Regions from separate parts of the Rhodococcus sp. FG69 genome, predicted to be linked through region 1. Evidence: riboswitches for the same ligand, from Rfam matches in the RefSeq annotation. Region 1 holds a riboswitch; the other holds the start of a gene.
What was found. Region 1 has a riboswitch for S-adenosylmethionine ahead of ACODSO_RS25040 (aminotransferase class V-fold PLP-dependent enzyme). Riboswitches for the same ligand answer to the same signal wherever they lie in the genome.

Region 1 (4,550 bases):
ATACGAACACCCACTGGGTGGCACGCGGGGGAGCGTGGTCGGGCCACGGGTGCTCGGCTTTGCCGACCTTGGTGGCGGGCGATCCCGCCCACAGTTGACCGGCTTTCACGCGTCCGACGACGGCTGAGCCCGCGCTCACGACCGCGTTCTTGCCGACGGATGTGCCGGGAAGCAGCGTCGATCTCGCGCCGACGGTTGCACCCGCGCCGATCTTGATGGCACCGATGTAGACGATGTCGCCGTCGATCCAGTGACCGCTGAGATCGACCTCGGGTTCGACGGAACAGCCGTCGCCGAGTTCGAGCATGCCGGTGACCGGTGGCATGGTGTGCAAGTCGACGCCTTTGCCGATCTTCGCACCGAGTGCGCGGGCGTAGTAGACCATCCACGGCGCTCCGGACAGGTTCGACGCCCCGCTCGCGTCGGTGAGACGCGTCGCCGTCCAGAGGCGGATATGGGCGCTTCCGCCTCGTCGATAGGCGCCTGGCTTCAGGCCGGCCAACAGCAGACGGGAGCCGACGACCGAGATCGCCATCCGGCCGACCGGTGTGATGAACAACAGGAACGCGACGAGAATCCACCACCAGGACAGCGTCGGCGCCCAGGGCACGTCCGCGAACCACGACAGGACGTTGAACATGATCCCCACCCACGTGATCCACTGCAGCCCCGTCAACGTGGTCAGTGGAACGGTTGCGGCGATCTGTATCCACTGAGCTGTGCGCGACGTCGGCTCGACGTCGCGGGGTATGACCTCCACTGGAGGCTCCAGCTCGTCGAGATACCGGGCGAGCGATCCGAGCCGGGGGTGGTCGTAGAGCTGCGCGACGGTGATCTCCGGGAACCGTTCGCGCAGGGCCGTCACGAGCTGGGCCGCGGACAGGGAGCCGCCGCCGTTCTGGAAGAAGTCGGCATTCTCGTCGGAGACCTGGGCACCGAGAATGTTGGTCCACAGTTCGGCGACCCAGCCTGCGGTGCCGCTCAGATCCGACGTCTCGCCCATGCCGGGCAGTGGCCACGGCAAAGCATTGCGGTCGACTTTGCCGGAGGTTCGAGTCGGCATCTCCTCGACGAGTGCGAGCCGCGGGACGAGAGCCGACGGCAACTGCTCGGCCAGAATCTTCCGCGCGGCGTCGAGGTCGAAATTGGGGTCGGTGCTGGCGAGGTAGCCGACAAGGACAGAGTTGCCCGCGCCGGTCTTCCGGACGGCTGCTGCGGCTCCGCCGACTCCGGGCAGGGCTTGCAGCGCGTTGTCGATCTCGCCGAGCTCGATGCGTCGGCCGCCCAGCTTGATCTGGTCGTCGGCGCGGCCCTGGAATAGCAGTCCTTCGAGTTCGAGCCGGACGAGGTCGCCGCTTCGGTAGGCGCGGTCCCAGCCCAGCGTCGGCATGGGAGCGTACTTCTCGGCGTCCTTGGCGGGATCCAGGTAGCGCGCGAGCCCGACGCCACCGATGACCAGTTCGCCGACCTCGCCGATCGCGACGGGGTTTCCCGACGCGTCGACGACGGCGAGATCCCAGCCGTCGAGTGGAAGGCCGATCCGAACTGGACCTTTGCCGTCCATGATCGACGCGCAGGCGACGACGGTTGCTTCCGTCGGCCCGTAGGTGTTCCACACTTCGCGGCCGTCGACGGCCAGTCGCTCCGCCAACTCGGGTGGGCAGGCTTCGCCGCCGAAGATCAGCAGACGTACGGCTTCGAGGGCGACGGCAGGCCACAGCGCAGCGAGGGTGGGGACCGTCGAGACGACGGTGATGTCCCGCGAGACCAGCCATGGCCCGAGGTCGAAACCGCTTCGAACGAGGGAGCGAGGGGCCGGGACGAGGCACGCGCCGTTGCGCCACGCCAGCCACATCTCCTCACACGAGGCATCGAATGCCACCGACAGGCCCGCCAGCACGCGGTCGCCGGGTCCGAGCGGATCGTCCTGCATGAACAACACGGCTTCGGCGTCGACGAACGCCGCTGCGTTGCGGTGGCTGACAGCGACGCCCTTCGGAGTGCCGGTCGAGCCGGACGTGAAGATGACCCAAGCATCGTCGTCGGGACTCGGAGTGGTGAGAGTTTCGGGGGCAGGGGTGTCCTGTTTCTCGGCCGTGCCTGCGGCGATACCACCGGCAGTCACGACTGCGGTGACCTTGGCTTCGCCGAAGACCAGTTCGGCGCGCTCGTCCGGGTCGTCCGCGTCGACGGGTACGTAGGCGGCACCGGCGTTGAGGATCGACAGAATGGCTACGTAGAGCGAGAAGGATCCCGACGGCATCCTGATTCCGACGCGGTCGCCGCGGCGCACCCCGGCACGGGCCAGCCACTGTGCACCCTCGTCGATGTCCTCCAGTAGCTCACGGTAGGTGACCGAGACCGTGCCGTCGTCGATCGCCGGAGCATCGGGGAACCGAGAGGTGGTCGAGCGCAGGACATCGATGAGCGTCCGCTCCTTGGGAGCGCGCTCGGATCGCAAGAATTCGACGGGGACCGCAGCGGAGCGCTGCGTGCCTGTCGAATCCGATTGTGATTGCACAGACAACCGGGTGTCCTTCTTCTCGTGTAGCACCGAAATGCAAGTGGACGTCAGTACGCGTGACGGTGGTTATCTCATATTCGGTTGGCCAGAAGGTGAACGGACGTGGGCTACGAACGGGTTCAGCACTGGGGCAGTTTAGTCCAGTTGCGGGTTTCCTACCTGCTGGGTTGACAATCCCGCGTCGTATTTGTCATCCTCTTGTTCAGGTCATGAGTACCAGCATCAAGCCCCGGCTTGCTGGTCGGCAACCCTCCTCCGCGGTGGGGTGCTCCGGGTGACGACCAGGCTGGCATCGGAAAACCGATGCAGCAAGCGCGGACTCGACGGTATTCACGTGTGATTGGACATGTCCATGTGATTCCGCAGGTCCCTTGATCGACAAGGGTTATTTGTCATGACTGCTGTTCTCGACCACTCGTGTGCTTCGTTCGCTTCCGTCAGCGGAGCTGATCTGTCGGTGCCACTCGTCGATGGAAGTTCCTGCACCTACGCCAATTTCGACTATGCGGCCAGTGCGCCCGCGCTTGTCGCGGTCACCGAACGCATCGCCGAGCTCCTGCCGTTCTACTCGAGTGTGCACCGTGGTGCTGGATACGCGTCGCGGGTGTGCACCGCCGCCTACGAGAAGGCGCGGGTCACGGTATCGGACTTCGTTGGTGCACAGAGTGATTCAGTGGTGATCTTCACCAGGAACACCACTGATTCGCTCAATCTCCTGGCCGGATGCGTTCCGGGGGACACCGTCGTGCTCGACATAGAGCATCACGCGAACCTGTTGCCGTGGAACGGTCGCCGCGTCGTCGTCGCAGCCGAGTCCATTGCCGAGACACTTGTCCGGCTGGACGTCGAATTGTCCACGAAACCTGCTGCGCTGCTCGCGATCACCGGCGCATCGAACGTGACGGGTGAAGTGCTCCCGATAGCAGAACTCGCCGCGCTCGCGCACCGGCACGGTGCACGCATTCTTGTCGACGGCGCCCAGCTCGTTCCCCATCGGCGCATCGACATCGGCGACCTGGGCGTCGACTATCTCGCGTTCTCCGGCCACAAGCTGTACGCACCGCACGGGGCCGGCGTTCTCGTCGGCGCGCGTGACTGGCTGGACGCTGCCGAGCCCTATCTGTCAGGCGGAGGCGCGGTGCGCTCAGTCGGCCTCGACCGAACCGAGTGGGCGCCCGTTCCCGCGCGGCACGAGGCCGGCACGCCGAATGTTCTCGGTGTCGTGGCACTGGCGGCCGCATGCGAGGCGCTGGCGCAGCACGAGGCCGCAGGCTCGGTGGAACACGAGCAGGTGTTGTCCGACCGGTTGCGCGACGGACTGAGCGCCATCGGCGGTGTCGAACTGCTGACAGTGTGGAGTGACGCCCCGGAAAGTGTGGGCATTGTCACATTCACGGTCGACGGCTACGACCCGGGCGAGGTCGCGGCGTACCTCTCCGCCGAGCACGGAATCGGTGTTCGCGACGGGAAGTTCTGCGCGCATCCACTGTTGGCTCGCATCGGGCACCCACGCGGTGCCGTACGCGCCAGCCTGGGCCTCGGCAGTTCGGGCACCGATGTCGACCGCCTGATCGATGCTGTCGGCGAGCTCGTCACACGTGGACCGTCCTGGACGTACGAGGAGGAGAACGGGTGGTGGAATCCGGTCCCCGACCCGCGCCCCTTTCCCGGCCTCGCAGATGGCGCCGCAGGTGTGGGATCCCCGTGCACCCGCCAAACGGCTAGCATCGCTTCATGACAGCAATTGTCTTGTCGCAGAGCCGCCTCTGGCGCGATCGGTACGTCGATCTGTGCCGGACGGCATCGGGGTCGTGTAGGCCGTCGGCGTAGCCCGCGGACATCGCTCACCTCACGCACGACAGGACAACACTTCATGTCGAACACTTCAGCTGTCCGAGTTGCTCTCACGGCATCCGGAACCTGGACCGAAATCACCGATGCTCGACCGACCGAGACGTTCACACGCGTTCGTGCCTCGGATCTCCGTGAAGGGCAGCAGGCCCGCTCTCGCGCGCGAGCCGAGGTC
Region 2 (4,550 bases), on a different contig from region 1:
AGTTCGCCGCAGCAAAGACCGAGCATCCCGAGTTCGTCGGGACGAAGGCCGTCTTCCTGCAGAACGCGTTCTACGACGGCGCAGCGATCGCGTACCAGGATGGGCTCAGCACCGACTTCATGACCGATCTGGGCTTCGTCGTTCCGTCGGAGATCGACGCGTTCGCACCGCCCGAGGGCGGCGGGCAGGCAAACATCCCGCGTGAAAACCTGTCGGTTCTCAATTCTGCGGACGTGCTGCTGTGGGGTACCGAATCACCGGCGGATCGCACTGCTCTCGAACAGGAGCCGGTTTACCAGAACCTGGACGCGGTCAAGGACAACAAGCTCGTCTTCACCGACGGGGTCACCGCGGGCGCGATCTACTTCACCAGCGTGCTCAGCCTTCCCTACGTGATCGACAAGCTGACGCCCGCGTTCGCGAGCACCCTTGCGGGCGACGGCGCAGCCACCACAGGCTAGACACATTCGCCGAAATCGAGGTTGTGCGTCGAATCGGACGACATTCGCGGCACAACTTCGATCTCGGCGGACGGGCGGGAGGTCGAGCGGTGTCAGGCAGCGTTCGCGTCGGCCCGGCGCTGCATCCACATCGCGGTCGAAAGGACAGCGAGGCCGGCTACCGCCAGGACCGCACCGACCGCGGCCGGGGCGGTGTAGCCGAATCCTGCAGCGATGACCGCGCCGCCGAGCGCTGCGCCGATGGCGTTGGCGAGGTTGAACGCCGCGTGGTTGAGCGACGCCGCCAGCGTCTGGGCGTCATCGGCGACATCCATCAATCTGGTCTGCAATCCAGGGATCACCGACGACCCTGAAGCACCGATCAGGAACACCAGAATCAACGCACTGACCGGATTGTGCGCTGCGATCACGAACATCGCGAGGAACGCGGCCATCGAGGCCAGACCGACAAATGTTCCCCGCAACTGATAGCGATCGGCCAGCCACCCGCCGACGTAGTTGCCCGCGACCATGCCGAGGCCGTAGATCATCAACGCGACGGGCACGAGCGCACGGGCCAGACCTGCGACGTCGGTGAGCGTCGAGGCAATGTAGGTGTAGACCGCGAACATGCCGCCGAAGCCCACCATGCCGACGAACAACGTCATCCACACCTGCCCGCGACGCAGGGCCCCGAGTTCGGTGATCGGATTGGTCGTGGGCATTCCGTCGAGACGAGGCATCCACACGATCAACGCAGCCACGGTGAGCGCGCCGATCACGGCGACGACGGCGAAGGCACTTCGCCACCCGAGCGCCTGACCGAGCCACGTTGCGATCGGTACACCGACGACATTGGCAATCGACAGACCCATCATGACCATGGCAACGGCTTTGGCGCGTTTGCCGGGCTCGGCCAGATGCGCAGCTACCAGAGCCGCGATCCCGAAGTACGCGCCGTGCGGCAGACCGGCGACGAATCTCGATGCCACCAGCTCACCGAAGCTCGGTGCGAACACTGTGCCGAGGTTGCCGAGCGTGAACGCCACCATCAGCACGATGAGCAACGCTCGCCGCGGAACTCGCGCGGCGAGTGTGGCGATCGCAGGCGCACCGACGACCACACCGAGCGCATACGCCGAAATCATGTGCCCGGCGGACGGCTCCGAGATGCCCATCGTCTGCGCGACGTCCGGAAGCAGGCCCATCGATGCGAATTCGGTGGTACCGATTCCGAAGCCACCGATCGACAGCGCCAGCATGGCCAGACGCCTGCGGGTCGAGAGCGGTCTGTGACTGGCGCTCGGCCCGTTCGACACCCTGTCGCGCACAGCGCTGACATTCTTGGCGAAAGCCGAATCGGTGACAGTCACAGCAGAACAACCTTGTCTAGTGTCGGGGCATGAAAAAGGGACGACCCCAGTAGGGAACGTCCCTCGGATCGATTGTCATCCCGGATCCACGTGGATTTCGGACAGATCGACGGTGATTGTCCTCACCTCACTCGGCGCCGCCGAAGGCCAACCATTCCCCCGCAGGTCACAGCACTGAGGCGACTACCGGTGGTGTCGTTGTTTCCTGATCTACCCGTCCCCGCTAGGATTCACGCCAGGTCATGAGTGCCAGCATCGAGCCCCGGCTTGCTGGCCGGCAACCCTCCAACCGCGGTGGGGTGCCCCGGGTGAACGACCGGGTTAGTCGGCTATACGAGAACGTGTAGCCGGAGAACAAGCGCGGGTCCGCTCGAATTGGTTTCTTTCGTCGGCGGACCCACTGACGGAGCACGCCGGAATGCGGCGTGCCCGAGGAGGAGGTCCCCCATGTGTTGTTGTCTCGATACACCCCGCCCCGGCTTTCCCGCCGAGAGCCGATTCGAACCCTGACACATTCTTCGAAGACGGAGTTATCCACACCATGACCGACAGCACCCCTGACGTCGTAGACGCAACAGGCACCCCCATCGAAGATCCCACCGCATCGTGGAGCTTCGAAACCAAACAGATTCATACCGGGCAGACTCCCGACGGCGCCACCAAGGCGCGCGCGCTCCCGATCTACCAGACCACGTCGTACACGTTCGACAACACCGATCACGCTGCTGCTCTGTTTGGGCTTGCCGAGCCCGGCAACATCTACACCCGGATCATCAACCCGACGCAGGACGTCGTCGAGCAGCGCATCGCGGCGCTCGAGGGCGGCGTCGCGGCGCTTCTGGTGGCGTCGGGGCAAGCGGCGGAGACCTTTGCGATCCTCAACCTCGCCGAAGCGGGCGACCACATCGTGTCGAGCCCGCGGTTGTACGGCGGAACCTACAACCTCTTCCACTACACCCTTCCCAAGCTGGGCATCGAGGTCACGTTCGTCGAGGATCCCGACGATCTCGAGCAGTGGCGGGCCGCGATCAAGCCGAATACGAAGGCGTTCTACGGCGAAACGATCTCGAATCCGAAGAACGACGTCTTCGATATCCCCGGCATCTCGGCGGTCGCGCACGAGCAGGGAATACCGCTCATCGTCGACAACACGGTCGCTACCCCGTACCTGATCCAACCGCTCGCGCACGGCGCCGACATCGTGGTGCATTCGGCGACCAAGTACCTCGGTGGACATGGCACCGCGATCGCAGGAGCCATCGTCGACGGAGGCACCTTCGATTGGACGCAAGGGCGCCACTCGAACTTCACCACACCGGACCCGAGCTACCACGGTGTGGTGTTCGCCGACCTGGGCGCGCCGGCGTTCGCGCTCAAGGCACGGGTCCAGTTGCTGCGCGACATCGGCGCAGCGGTGTCTCCGTTCAACGCGTTCCTGATCAGTCAGGGCCTGGAAACACTCAGCCTGCGGATGGAACGACACGTCGAGAATGCGCAGAAGGTCGCGGCGTTCCTCGAAGCGCGTGCCGACGTCGAATCCATCAACTACGCAGGCCTGAAGTCGTCGCCGTGGTACCAGCGGGGTCAGGAACTCGCTCCGAAGGGACAGGGCGCGATCATCGCCTTCGAATTGACGGGCGGAGTCGACGCGGGCAAGAAGTTCGTCGACGCACTGAGCCTGCACAGTCATGTGGCTAACATCGGTGATGTGCGTTCACTGGTTATCCACCCCGCATCGACCACTCATTCGCAGCTGACCCCCGAGGAGCAACTCGCGTCGGGAGTCACTCCGGGACTGGTCAGGCTCGCCGTGGGCATCGAGGGGATCGACGACATTCTGGCCGATCTCGAACGCGGATTCGCAGCGGCGGCATCTTGACCATCGGCTCCGTGCACGACGTCCGTCCGGCGGCGGGATTCCCGCCGCCGGACGGACGGCTCGGCAACATCGACATCGGCCCACTCGCATTGGAAAGTGGCGCCACGCTTCCTCAGGTGACCGTCGCGGTGCAGCGGTGGGGCGAGCTCGCACCGAATCGCGACAATGTGGTGTTGGTGGAGCATGCTCTGACCGGAGACTCCCACGTCAGCGGTCCGGCAGATGCCGACCATGCTCTGCCCGGTTGGTGGAACGGGATGGTCGGCCCCGGCGCACCGATCGATACGGACGAGTGGTGCGTCATCGCGTCGAACGTCCTCGGCGGGTGCGGCGGGACCACTGGCCCCAGCTCTCTCGCTCCCGATGGCAAGCACTACGGCAGCAGGTTCCCGGAGATCTCGATCCGCGACCAGGTGGCGGCGGAGGTTGCGCTCGCCGACGTTCTCGGGATCGAGCGCTTCGCCGCGGTGGTCGGTGGATCGATGGGCGGAATGCGGACCCTGGAGTGGATCGTCGGCCATCCCGATCGAGTGGGCGCGGCGCTCGTCCTAGCCGTCGGTGCCCGCGCGACGGCAGATCAGATCGGTACTCAGACGACGCAGATCGACGCCATCGTCTCCGATCCGGACTGGCAGGGCGGCAATTATCACGGAACCGGCCGAACGCCCCGAACCGGACTGAAAATTGCTCGACGCATCGCGCACCTGACGTATCGCACCGAGAGCGAACTGGATCTGAGGTTCTCCAACTCCGCTCAGGCCGACGAAAATCCCTGGAACGGCGGCAGATACGCAATCGAGAGCTATCTGCAGCATCAGGCGACCAAACTGGCCGACCGATTCGACGCCAGCACGTACG

Region 2: linked by a shared signal. The riboswitch ahead of ACODSO_RS12900 (bifunctional o-acetylhomoserine/o-acetylserine sulfhydrylase) and the one ahead of ACODSO_RS25040 (aminotransferase class V-fold PLP-dependent enzyme) in region 1 are both predicted to bind S-adenosylmethionine.

The regions. Positions count from the first base shown of each region.
Region 1 is NZ_JBMDIX010000042.1:43,053-47,602, forward strand. Features, by position in the region: gene ACODSO_RS25035 (Pls/PosA family non-ribosomal peptide synthetase) at 1-2,527, opposite strand, end outside; SAM riboswitch class IV at 2,730-2,845, shown strand; gene ACODSO_RS25040 (aminotransferase class V-fold PLP-dependent enzyme) at 2,919-4,262, shown strand; gene ACODSO_RS25045 (hypothetical protein) at 4,398-4,550, shown strand, end outside.
Region 2 is NZ_JBMDIX010000014.1:617-5,166, forward strand. Features, by position in the region: partial or broken gene ACODSO_RS12890 (iron-siderophore ABC transporter substrate-binding protein) at 1-461, shown strand, start outside; gene ACODSO_RS12895 (MFS transporter) at 554-1,813, opposite strand; SAM riboswitch class IV at 2,052-2,180, shown strand; gene ACODSO_RS12900 (bifunctional o-acetylhomoserine/o-acetylserine sulfhydrylase) at 2,355-3,692, shown strand; gene metX (homoserine O-acetyltransferase MetX) at 3,689-4,550, shown strand, end outside.